3 regions of the Megasphaera massiliensis genome follow, and region 1 is predicted to be linked to each of the others. Evidence: riboswitches for the same ligand, from Rfam matches in the RefSeq annotation. Region 1 holds a riboswitch; each other region holds the start of a gene.
The links. A riboswitch is a leader RNA that binds a small molecule or an ion and turns the genes downstream of it on or off. The one in region 1 is predicted to bind ZMP and ZTP.
Positions count from the first base shown of each region.

Region 2: linked by a shared signal. The riboswitch ahead of UCI88_RS05345 (formate--tetrahydrofolate ligase) and the one ahead of UCI88_RS04135 (L-lactate MFS transporter) in region 1 are both predicted to bind ZMP and ZTP.
Region 3: linked by a shared signal. The riboswitch ahead of UCI88_RS02160 (phosphoribosylaminoimidazolecarboxamide formyltransferase) and the one ahead of UCI88_RS04135 (L-lactate MFS transporter) in region 1 are both predicted to bind ZMP and ZTP.

Region 1 covers NZ_JAXIXE010000018.1:31,120-37,261, forward strand. The annotation lists gene pfkB (1-phosphofructokinase) at 1-152, opposite strand, end outside; gene UCI88_RS04130 (DeoR/GlpR family DNA-binding transcription regulator) at 149-910, opposite strand; gene UCI88_RS04135 (L-lactate MFS transporter) at 1,165-2,412, opposite strand; ZMP/ZTP riboswitch at 2,498-2,583, opposite strand; gene UCI88_RS04140 (D-alanyl-D-alanine carboxypeptidase family protein) at 2,631-3,665, opposite strand; gene rsmG (16S rRNA (guanine(527)-N(7))-methyltransferase RsmG) at 3,681-4,391, opposite strand; gene mnmG (tRNA uridine-5-carboxymethylaminomethyl(34) synthesis enzyme MnmG) at 4,393-6,142, opposite strand, start outside.
Region 2 covers NZ_JAXIXE010000027.1:103,417-109,558, forward strand. The annotation lists gene UCI88_RS05335 (Cof-type HAD-IIB family hydrolase) at 1-819, shown strand; gene UCI88_RS05340 (phosphohexomutase domain-containing protein) at 929-2,440, shown strand; ZMP/ZTP riboswitch at 2,528-2,605, shown strand; gene UCI88_RS05345 (formate--tetrahydrofolate ligase) at 2,651-4,330, shown strand; gene UCI88_RS05350 (cyclodeaminase/cyclohydrolase family protein) at 4,332-4,952, shown strand; gene UCI88_RS05355 (site-2 protease family protein) at 5,060-5,686, shown strand; gene UCI88_RS05360 (hypothetical protein) at 5,696-6,142, shown strand, end outside.
Region 3 covers NZ_JAXIXE010000014.1:27,338-33,479, forward strand. The annotation lists gene UCI88_RS02155 (molybdopterin-containing oxidoreductase family protein) at 1-1,276, opposite strand, end outside; gene UCI88_RS02160 (phosphoribosylaminoimidazolecarboxamide formyltransferase) at 1,488-2,663, opposite strand; ZMP/ZTP riboswitch at 2,714-2,791, opposite strand; gene UCI88_RS02165 (Asp23/Gls24 family envelope stress response protein) at 2,867-3,712, opposite strand; gene UCI88_RS02170 (PHP domain-containing protein) at 3,731-4,534, opposite strand; gene UCI88_RS02175 (leucyl aminopeptidase) at 4,531-5,982, opposite strand.

The DNA of each region.
Region 1 (6,142 bases):
ATGTGAAGGTTGCCGAGAACGAGGGATACATTGATGCCCTTGCCACCGGGATAAATCATTTCTTGCTCTGCCCGATTGATATCACCGGCTGTAAACTTCTTCATATGGACAACATAATCTAAGGATGGGTTGAACGTAACTGTATAAATCACAGGATATGCACCTCCGTAATTTGCTGATACGGTTTGTAATCGAGGCTGTCATCGTCCCGCGCCGTAATCAGCGTAACCATTGACAATTCTGCAAATGTAATATGTGAAGATAAGCCGAACTTACTGGAATCGGCCAAGACAAAGCGATCCAAGCACTGCCCCAAAGCGGCTCTTTTACAAACGGCCTCTTCATCATCGGGCGTCGTGCAGCCGGAATGGACTGCAATGCCGTTGGCACCAAAAAATCCTTTGGTAAAATGGTATCGGCCAATCATGTCTCTCATTTCACTGCCGACGATGGCTTCCGTATCGCCCTTCACTCGTCCGGGAACGATATAGACCCTGCCGCCGATGCGGCCTAATTTCTGTGCCAAGGGAATACTGTTCGTAACAAATGTCGCTTCTGAACCGGCCAGGAACTCGACGAGCTGTTCCGTCGTCGAACCGGCATCGAGATATACAAAGTCCTCTTTATGAATCAGTCGGGCTGCATACTGAGCAATACGCCGCTTTTCACTCATATGAATAGAATATTTATCCTGCAAATTCTCCATATCCGCTTCATATAAAGAATCGTCTCGAAGCGTCGTCGCTCCGCCATGAACACGGCGCAGGCGGCCTTCCCGATCAAGGGTCAGTAAATCCCTTCGGACTGTCGATTCCGAGATGTTCAAAAAACTAACTAAATCCTGAACAGATACGGCTCCGCTCGTATTGACGAGTCGCATTATTTTTTCATGTCTTTCTTCAGTCAGCATCGCATCACTTCCTTTTCCAGCCTCCTCTCGCCATATTATATCGTTAATTTCATTCATTTTCAATCAAATACAACCATTATAATCAAAAAGCAATCAAATTCGTTCATTTATGTGCTCAGCTCATTCAAGTGATTTTATTCACATAGAAATAAAAAAAAGAAGGAAACTGTCATATAAGGGACAATTTCCTTCCATGAACTTCCATAACCCGATGATGAATCGGTCGGGTCAATCATTTCTATTTAAGAAAGCACTTACATACCGGTACTCCGAGACGGCTGGGCCGTCGTTTCAATTCCGTGACGGGTCTGGTATTTCAAGAATGCCATCAGTACCAAAGCCACTACGAAGGCTCCGACGAAGAAGTACAGCGTCGTAGCGTAGCTGTTCGTCGTTTCTTTGATGATCGATACCAAGACCGGACCGGCAACGCCGGCAGCCCCCCAAGCCGTCAGGATACGGCCGTGAATGGCGCTGAGATACTTGGTCCCAAAAAGGTCGCTGAGGTAAGCCGGCATGCAGGAAAAACCGCCGCCATAGCAAGTAATGATGAGCAGGAGGAGGATTTGGAAGCTGAAAGCGCTGGTTACATTGGCAAGCTGCCAGAAGGCCAGGATTTCAATGGCGAAGAATAAGACATATGTCGACGAACGGCCGATATAGTCGGAAACGGTAGCCCAAGCAATGCGGCCGGCACCGTTCAAGAGACCGATGAGGCCGACCATAGAAGCTGCTGCCATGGGAGACATGCCGACGACATCCTGGGCCATGGGAGAAGCGACGGCCAAGAGGGCGATGCCGCAGGTAATGTTCGTAAAGAAGAGCCACCAAATGGCGTAGAACTGCCACGTTTTCATGGAGTCGCGAACGGTAAACTGAGGCTGTGCATCGGCATATTCAACGTTCGATTTCTTTTCAGCAGCCGCTGCCGAATCTTCTTCGGGAGGCGCTAAATATAAGGAAGAGGCCGTCATAATGACCATATATACAATACCGAGGATGATGAAATTAGCCACCAGACCAAAAGACTGAACCAGAATTTGCATGGCAGGACCTGCAATCAAGCTGGCAAAACCGAAGCCCATGATAGCCAAACCCGTTGCAAAGCCGCGGTTTTCAGGGAACCACTTAACCAACGTCGATACCGGCGTAATGTAGCCCGTCCCCAGGCCGATGCCGCCGATGACGCCGTAGAACAAGTAGAGCATGGGCAGGCTGTGCAGGTAGAGGGCAGCTGCCGTACCGAACATAGCCAAGACGAAGAAGGTCATCGACAAGAGCCCGGATTTGCGAGGTCCGATTTTTTGAACAAAACTGCCCAAGAAACCGGCCGACAATCCGAGGAATAAAATAGCTAAAGAAAAAGTCCACGTCGTTTCCTGCAGGCTAAAGCCCATAGCTTCCATGATCGGCTTGGTCAAAACGCTCCAAGCGTAGACACTGCCGATACAAATATGGAGGCCGATAGCCGACAAAGCGATGAGCCAACGATTTCTTTTCATGATCCATTATCTCCTTCCAGGTAGGGAGCCAAGAGGTCTGAAAAAAAATATACCGACCCCCGGGCCCAAGAATATGTTAGTAGCATACACTTGCCCAGACGGTCGGCATGAAATGGCTTCGTACAGTTCACGTGGTTGCTCCACTTGAATCCGTCAGTCCTGTACGAATCTGCTGATGTTATTATACGAATATTGATTTATTTTGTCAATATCAAATTTTAAGCGGCCGGAGAAAAAGGAACGTAATCCTTCGATTCCTGTGACTGGCCGGCAGCTTTTTGTGTCGTTGCTGCACTCGACGATTGTTCCTGCCCCTGCTGAGCGGCTAATTCAGCAGCCTGCTGCTGCTTTTCCTGAATATCCGATAAGGTCTGGCCTGCCGGTGCATGGCGCACGATGTAGACATTTTCTGCCGGTTCCGCATCTTTCAGAGCCGAAAAAGCGTAGGTCATCAGTTTCTGGGCATCGCCATAGCGGTCACTCGAATTCATGATCGATGCGATGACCGTCCGACCGTCTCTCGTTGCCGAAACGACAAGACAAGGACCACCGGCATTGGTCGTACCGGTCTTGATGCCGTTGGCGCCGGAAAAGCCGCTGGTCAAAAACTCGTTGGTCGACGTGCAGTGCTTAAATCCGCCGTCCATATAGGGCATGTCGAATTCGCTTCGGCTGACCATATCCTGAAATTCAGGAATCTTCATGCCATAGGCAGCGATAACAGCCATGTCGCGAGCCGTCGAGTAATGGTTCGTATCGGGAAGGCCGTGAGGATTGGCAAAGTGCGTATGAGAAGCGCCTAAAGCAGCTGCTTTTTCATTCATCTTGGCGACAAAATCAGATTCTGTCGGCGTCACCGTTTCGGCGACGGCAACGGCCGCATCACAGCCCGATACGAGCATCATGCCGGTCATGCCATTACTGAGGGTAATCTGATCGCCCGGTTTGATGCCGAGGACCGAAGCATCACTTTCGATGTCATAGATATCATTCGTAATATTAAGGGGTTTATCCATCAGATTTTGACTCTTCCCGAGCTCAATGCCGAGGATGGCCGTCATAATTTTCGTCGTACTGCCGGGATAGGCCAGGTCATCGGCATTTTTCGCATAGAGTTCATCCCCCGTATCGGCATCCATGACATAGGCTGCATGAGCCTCGATATCCGGTTTCTGCAGTTCATCGGCAAAGACCGGCGCTGCCATCGTCATACAGGCAGCAGCAGCCAAACAAATCATTTTTTTCAAAGACATAATTGCACCTCTCCTTTATAAAGGATTTTTTACAGCCATTTTCGGCTTGCGCGGATATTTTTTAGGACTTTCGCCAGTCTTTTGAATATAGATGACGGCCCGCACCTCATCGAGTCCCGGAAGCTGAACGGCCTTCACATGGTCCACCGTACCGCCTAAAATCTTCAAGGCCTTTTCAGCTTCTTTCAGTTCGTCCTCATACTGGGCGCCCTTTAAAGAAATGAAATAACCGTCCTGTTTGACATAGGGCAGAGCCCATTCGGCCAGAATATTTAAACGAGCCACGGCTCGGCTGGTCACGACGTCAAAGGCACTGCGGTAGATAGGCTGATGGGCCGCCTCTTCGGCCCGACCGTGAAGGAAATCGGCAGTAAGTCCCAATTGATCGACCAAGTTCTGCAAAAAAGTAAGTCTCTTTTGCAGGGAGTCAAAAAAGGTAACCTTCAAATCCGGGCGATAGATGAGCAGGGGCAGGCCGGGAAAACCGGCGCCGGTTCCCAAATCAAGAACGGACGCCCCCGGCGTAAAGCAATCCGCTTCATAACAGGAAAGACTGTCGGCCATGTGTTTTATCGCTACTTCTTTAGGCTCGGTAATGGCCGTCAGGTTCATGACCTTATTGGTTTCAATTAATTGTTCATGAAAGACGTCGAATTGGCGGAGCTGTTCCTCCGTAACCGAAAGTCCCATGGCTGTAAGAGCCGATTGTAATTCACTGCCAAACATATCACTTATCCCCCCGGTTGTGTTGTTCCAAGAGAATCAGAAGGGCCGTAATATCGGCCGGTGAAACGCCGGAAATACGGCTGGCCTGACCTAAGGACAAGGGGCGGATTTCATCGAGCTTCTGCCGCGCTTCGGCAGACAAAGTGTCGATGTCGGCATAGACGATGTCTTTGGGCATTTTCTTCTTTTCCAGACGGTTCATCTTATCGACCTGTTCCATCTGACGGCTGATGTAGCCTTCGTACTTAATCATGATTTCGATTTCTTCCTCAACGTCTTCCGCTAAGTCCGGCAAGTCAAAGACAGTCTGTAGGGACGCATAGGTCACGTCATCACGACGAAGAAGGTCATAGGCTGTGAGGGCCGTATGGATAGGCGCTGTGCCGAGTTTTTCAAGTTTCGCCAAGTTATCTTTAGACGGCGTAACTGAAATTTCCTTCAAGGCCGAAATCCCTGCCTCAATAGCCTGTTTCTTATTTGTGAATGCCTGATATCGTTCTTCTGTAACCAGGCCAATATCATAGCCCTTCTGGGTCAGGCGCAAATCGGCATTATCCTGCCTCAGGATGAGGCGGTACTCACTGCGGCTGGTCATGATGCGGTAAGGCTCGTTCGTTCCCTTGGTGACTAAATCATCGATGAGGACGCCGATGTAGGCTTCGGAACGGGTCAGGACGAAGGGATCTTTATGCTGCACTTTTAAAGCCGCATTGATACCGGCAATCAGCCCTTGAGCTGCCGCTTCTTCATAACCGCTGGTGCCGTTGGCCTGGCCGGCTGAAAAGAGGCCGGAAATCTTTTTCGTTTCCAGCCATGGCGTGAGCTGCGTCGGATCAAGGCAGTCGTATTCGATGGCGTAGCCGGGACGCATGATTTTTACGTCTTCAAGGCCCGGTATCGTCCGCAGGAAGGCGTACTGAACGTCGGCAGGCATACTGGTACTCATGCCCTGGACGTACATTTCTTCTGTCGATTCCCCTTCCGGTTCAACGAAAAGCTGGTGCCGCTTTTTATCGGCAAAGCGGACGATTTTCGATTCAATGGACGGGCAGTACCGGGGACCGATGCCTTCGATGACGCCGTTGCACATCGGTGCCCGATCAAGGTTGTCGCGAATGATTTTATGCGTTTCTTCATTGGTAAAGGTCAGCCAGCAGCAAGCCTTGTTGCGGTTCTTTCGTTCCGACAAGAAGGAAAATGCATGGCCGTCTTTATCCCCTTCCTGCTTAGTCATTTCATCAGTCCGAAGGGTGCGGCGGTCGACGCGGGCCGGCGTACCGGTCTTAAAGCGCATGAGCTTGATCCCGGCTTTTAAGAGCGATCCCGACAGGTCTTCTGCCGAACGCTGGCCGATGGGGCCGCCGGAATAGGTGCAGTCGCCAATGATGATTTTCCCCTTTAAATAGGTTCCTGTCGCCAAGATGACGCAGGATGCCTTATAGACTTCGTCCAGTTCCGTCCGCACGCCAGAAACCTTACCGTCTTCGAGCAGCAAGTCAGTAATCATAAGCTGTTTGACATCGAGATTTTCCTGGTTTTCCAGGGTCTTGGTCATGTCCATCTGATACAGCTTTTTATCGGACTGCGCCCGCAGCGAATAGACAGCAGGACCCTTGCCGGTATTGAGCATCCGCATTTGCAGGCACGTTTTATCGGTATTGATTCCCATTTCTCCGCCTAAGGCATCGATTTCCCGGACCAAATGACTCTTTCCGGGACCTCCTACGGCCGGATTGCAGGGCATGAGGGCA
Region 2 (6,142 bases), on a different contig from region 1:
ATGAATAACTATAAAATCATTGCTTGTGATATGGATGAAACGCTGCTCAGCAGCGATGCGACGATTTGTCAGCGCAATATCGAAGCCATTGCCAAGGCTGTCGCAAAGGGCGTCAAATTCGTGCCCTGCACGGGTCGGAGTTTTCGCACCATTGACGGCGTCTTGAAGACACTCCGTCTTTTTGAACAGCCCGACCAGTACGTCATCGGCCTCAATGGCGGCAACATCACGGAAAATAAGGGCAGCCGCTCCCTTTTCTGGGACCCTATTCCCTTTGACCTGGCCGATCAGATTTTTTGCAAGTGTGCTTCCTACGGCCAGTGCCTGCACATCTATACGCGGGACGTCGTCTACATCACCAATATTACGCCTGACGAAGAAGCCTTCCTGAAGGGCCGCATGGCCTACACGCCCTGCGAAGAAACGACCCTCGATTTTATCCGCGGTAAAGAAGAAGTCGGGAAATTGATCCTGACCAATACGGACTACGACTATTTGGAACGAGTTCATGCCGAATTGAAACCCCTCCTCGACGACATTACGGTCAGCTTCTCCAGCAACCGCTACATCGAATTCATGCATAAAGGCGTCAATAAGGGCGCCGGCCTCTTGAAATTGGCCGACATCCTCGGCGTGCGTCCGGAAGAAACGATGGCCATCGGCGACAACATCAACGACATCGACATGCTCAAAGCCGCCGGCCTGTCCGTCGGCGTCCGCAACTTGAATCCGGCCATCCGCCCGTACTGCGACGTCGTGACGGAAGCTACCAACAACGAAGGCGCCGTCGCTGAAGCCGTCGAAAAATACGTATTATAAGGGACAGGTCCCTGCACGCCTTGCGTCAGGGGCCGATTTTCAGTATGATAGATGTAGATTACAGAAAGGAAAAGCTGTCTTATCGGGAATAGGCAGCAGGAACAGGCATATGAACTCTACCGAAGCTATCTTAAAATTACAGAATGGCAGTGACGTCCGCGGCATCGCCGTCGAAGGCGTCCCTGACGAAAAGGTCAACCTGACGCCGGAAGCGGTCAACCGCATTGCCGCCGGCTTTGCCAAATTTTTAGCGCAGAAGCTGGGAAAAAAGGAAGGGGACTTACGCATCGCCGTCGGTCACGACTCGCGCATCTCGGCTGATATGATGAAAGAAGCCGTCTTTGCCGGTCTCCTCGGCCGGGGCGTTTACGTTACGGACTGCGGTCTGGCATCGACGCCGGCCATGTTCATGTCCATCATTTTTGAAGACACGGCCATGGACGGGTCCATCATGATCACGGCCAGCCACTTGCCGTACAATCGAAACGGCCTCAAATTCTTTACCAAGGACGGCGGCCTTGAAAAGAAGGAGGTCAAAGAAGTCCTGACGCTGGCGTCGAACCTTACGGCAACGGCCGTATCGACGGCAGCCATCGCCTCTTTGGACCTCATTGAACGCTACGCCCTCCACCTGCGTCAGAAGATCTGCGCCGGCCTCTGTGCCGGCATGTTCGACCGCCCCTTAGAAGGGATGCACATCGTCGTCGACGCCGGCAACGGCAGCGGCGGTTTCTTTGCGACGAAGGTCTTGGCACCTCTCGGCGCCGATACGACGGGGAGCCAGTTCCTCGAACCGGACGGCCACTTCCCGAACCATATCCCCAATCCGGAAAACAAAGAAGCCATGGCCTCCATCCGGAAAGCCGTCCTCGACAACAAGGCCGACCTGGGCCTCATCTTCGATACCGACGTCGACCGCATGAGCGCCGTCCTGCCCAGTGGGGAAGAAATCAACCGCAACGCCCTCATCGCCATGATGGCTGCCATTTTGGCGCCGGACTATCCGGGCAGTACCATCATTACCGACTCGGTCACGTCCGATGAATTGACGACCTTCCTTCAGGACGAACTGCACCTCGTCCATCATCGTTACATGCGGGGCTATAAGAACGTCATCGACGAATGTATCCGCCTCAACAAGGCCGGCACCGTATCGCCCTTGGCCATCGAAACGTCGGGCCACGGCGCCTTAAGCGAAAATTACTACCTCGACGACGGCGCTTATTTGGCCGTCAAACTCCTCATGGCTGCCGCCAAAGCCAAGAAGGCCGGAAAACCCTTAGGCGACCTCATCAAAGCCCTCGGCCAGCCTGCGGAAGGCGTGGAATATCGCCTTAAGATCACCGGTGACGGCGACGTACAGGCCTACGGGGCTGACGTCCTCAAGGCCTTTGAACAGCGGGCCGAAGAAAAGGGCATTGCCATTGCCAAACCGTCTTATGAAGGCGTCCGCCTCGTATTCGACGGCGGCTGGGCCCTCCTGCGCATGTCCCTCCACGACCCCAATATGCCCCTTAACATCGAAAGCAAGACCGTCGGCGGATGTGAAACCATCGCCAAGACCGTAAAAGGTTTCCTGGCCGGTTTTGACCGCTTAGACATTACCGTCCTTCCGGACTAAGACCGGCGGCGTCTTGTTCCAACGTCCATTCATACCGTACGTAAAAACAGCCCTTGACGACGAGGGCTGTTTTTTTGTATAATAAATGCACAATCATGTGACTGACGGAAGTGGAGTTACCACGGGGAGCATGATTTCTTGAAGCCGACCGTCTGGGCAACTTACCAGCGGAGCGGCCTTTTTTTATGCAGCGGACAAGGAGTGACTACCATGGCAAAGGTATTAAGCGATATCGAAATTGCACAACAGACGACATTAGAACCGATTACGACCATTGCAAAAAAGGTCGGACTGACCGACGACGACTTGGAACTCTACGGGAAATACAAGGCTAAGATTTCCTTTGACGCCATCAAGCGCCTTTCTAAAGAAAAAGACGGCAAACTTGTCTTGGTTACGGCCATTACGCCGACGCCGGCCGGCGAAGGCAAGACCTTAACGACCATTGGTTTGGCACAGGCTTTGAATTACATGGGCCATAAGGCCGTCGTCGCCCTGCGCGAACCCTCTCTGGGCCCTGTCTTTGGCATCAAAGGCGGCGCTGCCGGCGGCGGTTATTCCCAGGTCCTGCCCATGGAAGACATCAACCTCCATTTTACCGGTGACATGCACGCCATTACGGCGGCCAACAACCTTCTGGCAGCGGCCATCGACAACCACGTCCATCAGGGCAACGCCCTTCGCATCGACGTGCGCCGCATCATCTGGAAGCGGGTCATGGATATGAACGACCGGGCCCTTAGAAACCTCGTCGTCGGCATGGGCGGTAAGGTCTGCGGCTTCCCTCGGGAAGACCACTTCATGATCACCGTCGCTTCGGAAATCATGGCTGCTTTATGCTTAGCCCGTGACCTCATGGACCTCAAGAAGCGGATGGGGGACATCACCGTCGCTTATGACCTGGACGGAAATTTGGTTACGGCCCGTCAGCTCGGCGTCGAAGGGGCCATGGCCATCCTCATGAAAGATGCCATCAAACCGAATCTGGTCCAGACCATCGAACATACGCCGGCCCTCGTTCATGGCGGTCCCTTTGCCAACATCGCCCACGGCTGCAACTCCGTCGTCGCCACGAAACTGGCCATGAAGATGGGCGACATCGCCGTTACGGAAGCCGGTTTCGGTGCCGACCTCGGCGCTGAAAAGTTCATGGACATCAAGTGCCGTTTCGCCGGGATCAAACCCGATGCCGTCGTCATCGTCGCTACCGTCCGGGCCCTCAAGATGCACGGCGGCGTCGATAAGAAGAACCTCCAGGAAGAAAACGTCGAAGCCTTGAAGAAAGGCTTTGCCAATCTTGCCAAACACATTGAAAACATGCGCCTCTTCGACGTTCCCGTCGTTGTCGGCATCAATAAATTCATCAGCGATACGGATGCGGAAATCCAGGCCCTGCGCGACCTCTGCGCCGACTACGGCGTCGAAGCAGCCCTCAACAACTGCTGGGCTGAAGGCGGCAAGGGCGGCGTCGAAATGGGCGAAAAGGTCCTCAAGATGCTGGAACAGCCCAAGACGCCGTACAAACCGATCTACGACGTCAACGCCTCCATTCCGGAAAAACTGACGGCCATCGTCCAAAAAGTATACGGCGGCGACGGCGTCGTCTTTGAAGGCAACGCGAAAAAACAGATTCAGGAACTGGAATCCTTCGGTCTCGACCACATGCCGATCTGCGTCGCTAAGACCCAATATTCCCTGTCGGACAATCCGGCCCTCCTCGGTGCTCCCAAAAACTTTACGGTCACCGTCAAAGACGTCCGCGTCTGCACCGGTGCCGGCTTCATCGTCTGCCAGACGAGCAATATCATGACCATGCCGGGCCTGCCGAAGGTCCCGGCGGCCAACCGCATGGACATCGACGAAAACGGCGTCATTACAGGTCTCTTCTAAGATGGATTATACGAAGTTCCAATCGATGCCCCTCGACGAGCTCCTGACCGTTACGGCATCGAAAGAACCTATTCCCGGCGGCGGCGGCATCGCTGCCATGACGGCTGCGTCGGCAGCAGCCTTGGTCGAAATGGTGGCCAACCTGACCATTGGGAAAAAAGGGTATGAAGAAATCGAAAAACTCATGATTTCCATTCGCGATAAGGCCCGGGTGCTGCGGCAGCGGTATCTCGAAGGCATCGCCGAAGACGCGGCGGCCTTCGACAACGTCATCCGTTCTGTCCGCCTGCCCAAGGATACGCCCAATCGGGCGGCCATCGTCCAGCAGGCCTTTAAAGATGCGGCTACGTCGCCCTTTGAGTTGGGGAAGGACATCTTCGCCCTCCTGCAATTAGCGGAACAGGTCGTCCGCTACGGCAACGCCTGGGTCATCACTGACGGGGCCATTGCCGCCATGAACGCCAGAGCCGCCATGAGGTCTGCCTTCTACAGCGTCCGCATCAATCTGCGGTCCATCAAAGACGAAGCCTTCGTAGCCCGGATGATTGCCCAGATTCGCGAAATTGAAGAAAAGGCCGTCATGGTCGAACAGAATGTAGAATACGAATATCGTCAGCGATAATAAAAACAGCATAACCTGAGAGAGACTGTCGTACCCGTGTGCGGCAGCCTCTCTTGTTATATAGGGCAAGATACCGTATAATATAAAGTATACGAAAGGAGAATACAATGTTTGATTTTAATATACTCGCGATTATCGCCGGTATCCCCGGCCTGCTCATTGCCCTGGTCATTCACGAATATGCCCACGCCCAAGTCGCAGACTGGATGGGGGACGATACGCCGCGAATGATGGGGCGCCTGACACTGAATCCCGTAGCTCACATCGATCCGGTAGGACTGATGATGCTCCTCGTAGCCCGCTTTGGCTGGGCGAAACCGGTCATGATCAACCCCGGCAACTTCCGCAACTGGCGGAAAGGGGAGATCTGCGTCGCCTTAGCCGGCCCCGTATCCAACCTGATCACGGGCTTTATCGCCCTCGTCGTCCAGCTGATTTTCGCCAAGCTGAACCTCTTCACCTCGACGGCCCTGCCCATGGTGCTGCAGCTCATCGTCTTGTACAACGTCAACTTCGCTATCTTCAACATGCTGCCCTTGCCGCCCCTCGACGGCTCACGGGTCCTGATGTGCTTTTTGCCGACGGAATGGTCGTATAAGCTGGCTGGCATCGAACGCTACAGCTTCCTGATCCTCATCGCCTTGATGATGACCCCTGTTTTTACGTATATTTTGATTCCCCTGCAGCGCTTGATCTTCACGTTGTTCTCGCTGCTTTTGGCTCCCTTTTGGTAAGGAGGGTTTATGATGATGTATAAGAAAATAATCGCAGCCGGTTTATTGTGGACGGCCCTTACGGCCTCGGCCGGCGCTTTTGACTATAACCAGTCCGTCGATGAAATCGCGGCCAATCCCTTGACGGCCTATCAGACGGTGTACCTCGGCATGCCGAGAGCCGATTTTGACGGCAACTTCTCGGTTTTATCGGATTGGACCTTCTACGGCAGCACCGTGTCCTTCACGGAAAAAGCCGAACGGACGTCGGTCGTCAAGAACGTTTCCGTCACGGAAGGCATTGAAATCTTCTCCGCTGATACGTCGGCCAAAGGCCGGGTCCTTGCCTTTGACAACTATTTCAAGACCAAGGACAAGGCCACGGCCAAGTCCATTTACACCCGCCTCGTAGCCACTATCTATTCCAATATGGAAAACTTCCCGGTCAAACAGAGCGATAAGGAAGTGGAATGGAAA
Region 3 (6,142 bases), on a different contig from region 1:
GCTCCAGGGACGTCGTCGCCGGCAGGACGATATCGGCGTAGCGGGCCGTATCGGTCATGAAGCGTTCGTGGACGACGGTAAACAGATCGTCTCGAGAAAGGCCGGCGAGGACTTTATTTTGATCCGGCGCCGTACAGGCCGGGTTCGACGAATAGACGAAGAGGCTCTGGATGCTGTCGTCTTCCGTCAGGGCCTGACCGATACAGCACATGTTGACCAGGCGTCGGCCGGGTTTCTTCCAGTCGGGACGCGTGACGATGCTCTTATCATAGGCCGAAGACGCGCCGGCTGAGGTCAAGATGCCGCCGCCTCGTTTTCCCCAAGCGCCGACGACGGCCGGAAGGCAGGTAATGAGACGCGTCGTCATGGCGCCGTTGCGGTAGCGGGACTGGCCGCTTCCCAGGCGGATGAAAGGCGCTCTGGCTTTGCCGTAGGCCTGAGCCAATTCTTCGACGACAGCTTTCGGGACGCCGGTAATTTTTTCCGTTTCTTCCGGCGTATAACGAGGGATTACTTTTTCTTTCAATTCATCCCAACCGCGGACTTTTTCAGACAGAAAGGCTTCGTCGGTCAAACCGTCGCGGACCAGGACGTTCATCATGCCGAGAGCCAGTGCCCCATCGGTACCGGGCCGAATGGCGATGAAGTGATCGGCCAAATCGGCCGTCTTGGTCCGATACGTATCGATGCACCAAATAGCAGCCCCTTTTTCACGAGCAGCGTCGACGTCGTGCTTGAAGTGGATATTGGTGGCCATCATGTGAATGCTCCACAAGAAGATGGCGTCGCTGTTTTGCGCTTCCTGGGGCGCCGTCGGCAAGGTACCGCCCATGATGTCTTTGAACCCCTGCCCCTTGGCCGGTGCGCAAATCGTCCGGTCGAGTTCCGACGCACCTAGCCGATAAAACAAGCCATGCAGAGCATCGTGCTGGACGATGCCCATGGTGCCGGCGTAGGAGTACGGCAAGATGGCTTCTGGTCCCTCTTCGGCAATAATTTTTTTCCACGAAGCTGCGATTTCAGCTAGGGCCTGATCCCACGAGATGGGCTCAAATTTCCCGCTCCCCTTCGGTCCCGTCCGCTTGAGCGGCGTCGTCAGCCGCCGCGGCGAATAGACCGTCCGTTCATAGTGAGCCATCTTCGGGCATATCGTCCCCCGCGTAAAGGGATGGCTTTCATCGCCCTTCACCGAGACGACGCGACCGTCTTCAACGTCGACCAAGAGGCCGCAGGCGTCGGGACAGTCATAGGGGCAGACCGACCTATATTGTGTCATAGAATTCCCTCCTTATTTATCTATATAATATATGTTCATTATATCGCCGCAGAGGAACCTTGGCAAAATTATCTAAAAAAATGCGATCCCCCCTTCTTCATCATCGAGCATAATGGTACATACAGCAAGGGCCCACGATGACGACGGGAAGTCTCACCATGGGCCCAAATCTGCGAAAACCTATCTTACAGTTGCCGCAAGGGTATTTTGTTTAATGATGGAAGAGGCGCAGGCCGGTCATAGCCATGGCAATTCCATATTTATCGCACGTTTCGATGACATTGTCGTCGCGGATTGAACCACCGGCCTGGGCGATGTAATCGACGCCGCTGCGATGAGCCCGTTCGATGTTATCGCCAAAGGGGAAGAAAGCATCACTGCCAAGGGCTACGCCGTGGAGCTGGGCAATCCAGGCTTTCTTTTCTTCCCGCGTAAGGGGCTGCGGTTTTTCCGTAAAGAGATCCTGCCAGATACCGTCAGCCAAGACGTCTTCGTAATCGTCGGAGATGTAGACGTCGATGGCATTGTCCCGGTTCGGACGACGGACGTCGTCGCGGAAGGGCAGGTTCAAGACTTTCGGGTTCTGACGGAGCCACCATACGTCGGCCTTATTGCCGGCCAGACGGGTGCAGTGGACGCGGGACTGCTGACCAGCGCCGACACCGATGGTCATGCCGTCTTTTACGTAGCAGACGGAGTTGGACTGGGTGTATTTTAAGGTAATGAGGGCGATGATGAGATCGCGCTGAGCGGCCGCCGGGATGTCCTTGTTCTGCGTCGGGATGTTCTGCAGCATATCGGCCGTGATCTTGGCTTCATTTCGTTCCTGTTCAAAGGTGACGCCGTAGACTTCTTTCGATTCGACAGGCTGGGGCTTGTAATCGGCATTGATCTGAAGGACGCAGTAATTGCCCTTTTTCTTAGTCTTTAAAATAGCCAGGGCTTCGTCGCTGTAGCCGGGCGCAATGACGCCGTCCGATACTTCGCGCTTCAAGAGGGTTGCCGTTTCGACGTCGCAGACATCGGAGAGGGCAACGAAATCGCCGTAAGAACTCATGCGATCGGCACCGCGGGCGCAGGCATAGGCCGTAGCCAAGGGCGACAAGGGCAGATCATCGACCCAATATATCTTCTTCAGGGTATCACTCATCTCCGTGGCAACGGCGGCGCCGGCCGGGCTGACGTGCTTGAAGGAAGCCGCTGCCGGAAGGCCTGTCGCTTCTTTCAATTCCTTGACCAACTGATAGCTGTTAAAGGCGTCGAGCAAATTAATATAGCCGGGACGGCCGCAAAGGACCGTAAAAGGAAGGGCGCTGCCATCCTTCATATAGACCCGGGACGACGACTGGTTCGGGTTGCAGCCGTATTTTAATTTCAGTTCGTTCATCGTGATACCTCCTGATAGACCCAAAATAAAAAAATACCGACACTTCTGGAACGTTTCGCCCAGACGGTCGGCTCTTATGAATCATGCTCCCCGTGGTAACTCCACTTCCGTCAGTCACATGCTTCACCTTATTATACCGTCCGCCGATTCAGGCTGTCAAGAAAAAGGAGCTGCCGTCAGCAGCCCCTTTCAGGTCGTACCCTCTATGATTCCTCTTCCGGAGGCTGCGGCGAAATGTCGCGCACGGTAATCTTGAGGATTTCCACAGCCATGCCCGTCGTATATTCCACTTCGTGCTGGATATCGCGGCGGATACGGCTCATGAGTTTCTTTATATTTTCTCCGTAGGCAATGGTCAGGGACAAGATAATAGCCAGACCGTTGCGCGTCGAGTTATAGTTGATAGCCACCTTCAGTCGGTTGATCTTGGTCACGCCTTCATTTTGACTCAAAGCATGGCGGACCAGGCTTTCAAGGACGTCGTTGGAAAACGTCAGTTTCCCATAATAACTGAAGATGGGACGAACGACGGAACGCTCGAAGGGCGACAATTTCTTGCCGTTGTTGTCATAAAAGAAAGAACGGATCGAATCCAGCAGATAGCCGCGAAAATGGGGTTTCAGCTCCATCGTCGGCACGGGGATGATATGCGTTCCCTCTTTGATGCGGATACTTTGAGCCTTTTCGATTTCCTCCGAGCACGAGACGTCTTCGATACGGATGAACCGCGCCGGTTCCGGAAGCTCGAGGGCTTCGCAGATGCGGTGAATCATGTGCCGCGACGTTCCCAGGATGAGCAGTTTTTCAGGAGCTGCTTTGGCTAAGGCTGCCTTCATGGCAGCGGCGTCGTCCGGGTTATTGAATACGGCGCGGCGCACAGCCTTGAGGCGATTCGTTTCGTCCTTGGCCGACCGGCCGGCAACGATGCGGTTGTGATCGATAAGGAGTCCGTCATCAATGATGGTCTGAATATCGTAATCGTAGGCGACGACCAGGGCATGGTGGCTCTTCCCCGTCCCGCTGGCGCCGATAAAACCGACAACTTCCATGTCTGTCACCTGCCTTTATTAGGGTACGTGAGACAACAAAGCCTGTACCTTTTCAGCATCGACGGTAAAGATGCCGAGCTTTTCTGGGAAACGGCCGACGGTCCCGTGAAAATCAGAGCCGCCGCTGATATACCAATTGCGTTTTTTGGCTAATTCCAAAAATTCGTCGAAACGGCCGCGGTTCTTTGGATGATAGACTTCGACACCGTCGAAATCATGGGTCAGGACTTCATCCAAGGTCCGCTTCAAGAGGCCCGGATGGGCTAAGACGGCCAGTCCCCCGACCTTGCGGATGAGGGCCACACATTCATCGATGGTCCGCCGCGTATAGGGCACATAGAGGGGGCCGCCATGATACAGAACCTTGTCAAAGACCGTCTTTACATCAGGGAAATAGCCCTTTTCGACGAGCATGCGGGCAATATGGGGACGGCCGATGGTACCGCCCTTATGAACCATGTCTTCGACGACCTTGCGGTCGATGTCATAGCCGTTTTTCAGGCAGCGGTCGACGATTTCCATGGCCCGGTCAAAGCGCCGCTGCTTGAACTCGCGGCAGTATTCCTGCATGGCTTCATCGTCGGGATTGATCCCGTAGCCTAAAATATGGACATCTTCGCCGTCGTATTCAGAGCTTATTTCAATGGCCCGAATGATGCGGACGCCCGGATTCAGCTCATGACTGCCGTCGTAGGCAGCCACCGTATCGTGGTCCGAAATAGCGATGACGTCGAGCCCGGCATCGACGGCCATCTTGGTCAGCTGTTCCGGCGTATAGACACCGTCCGAGCAGGTTGTATGCATATGAAGATCGACTATCACGGTACACCTCCCTGCAGTAAGTGCAGAATCGATTTAATGCCGACGCCCGTGGCGCCGACAAATCCCGTTTCATCGGCCTTTTCCCGGAAAGCAGGACCGGCGATGTCGAGGTGGATCCACGGCGTCCCGTCCTTTACGAACTGCTTCAAGAAGAGACCGGCCGTAATCGCCCCGGCTTCAGGACCGCCGACGTTCTTCATGTCGGCTACACTGCTTTTCAAAAGGCTTTCATATTCTTCATCAGCCGGCAGCTGCCAAATCTTTTCATGGGCTTCCGTCGCGACTTTAAAGAAGCGGTTCATCCATTCCTGATCGTTTCCGACCATGCCCGTCCGCACCGATCCCAAGGCCGTCACACAAGCCCCGGTCAGGGTCGCCAGGTCGATGAGGCGCGTCGCCCCTTTTTCCTGAGCATAGGTCAAGGCGTCGGCCAAAATGAGCCGCCCTTCGGCATCGGTATTCTTGACTTCAACGGTCTTGCCGTTATACATGGTCAAGATGTCGTCGACGTGATAGGCCATGCCGGAAGGAATATTTTCAACGAGGGGCAAAACGGCCAGCACATTGACGGGATAGCGAAGCAGCATGAGGGCCCGAATGACACCGACAGCAGCAGCCGCCCCGGCCATATCGCTTTTCATAAATTCCAGGCCCTTGTGGCTCTTTAAGGAGAGACCGCCGCTGTCATAGGTAACGCCCTTGCCGACGATGCCCAGGACTTCCCGGCTGTTAGGATCGCCCTGATAGGCAATGGATACCAGCTGGGGCGGATTCATGCTGCCCTTGCCGACGGCGACGATACCGCCCATGTGGCGTTTTTCCAAGGCCCATTTATTCAGCGATTCAATGAGGATGTGATCGCCCTTCAGCGTATCGGCCACGATATCGGCAAACTTCCTCGGCGTCAAATCGTTAGACGGCATATTGATCAAGTCGCGGGCTTCATAGACGCCTTCATACATCGACGTGTAGCGATAGCACATGGAATTGAATTCCTGAGCTCTCATGCTGCGCGACAGAATATTGATACTGCTGACGGTTCGGCTGTGTTTATCGCTCTTATAATGGGTAAATTCATAATTGCGGTACAAAAGCCCGTCGAGAAGAGACGCCATATCCATTTCCAGGGTATCGGCCATGATGGCCAGCTCGCGGACGCCTTCTTTCATGGCCGCCGCCATCAGCCGCTGGGCCATGCGGAAATCTTCATACGTCGAATAACGGACCGGTTTCCCCTCCAGACCGATGAGGAAGTACGTTTTCGGCTCCCCGTCTGACAGGCAGTGAAATACGTGGAGAGACGTATACTGTAAAAGTTCCGGGTGTTGCTCCGTATAGGCCCGGATCAGGACGACGTCATCCTGGGGCAGCTGACGCAGGGTCGACAGCCTCTTATCGAGGCCGACTGCCAGCGTATTCAGACCGCCTTTGCCATTATAACTAATCATGCACATCGCTCACTTTCACACTACTCTAAGTCACCATATATTAAAGAATTAATCATAATGATATTATTAGCCACTATTATTATACAATCGCCCTATTGACAAAATCAAGAATTCGTAAAAACAATAAAAATTAAGTACATTGCTTGGTCAGAATCATAAC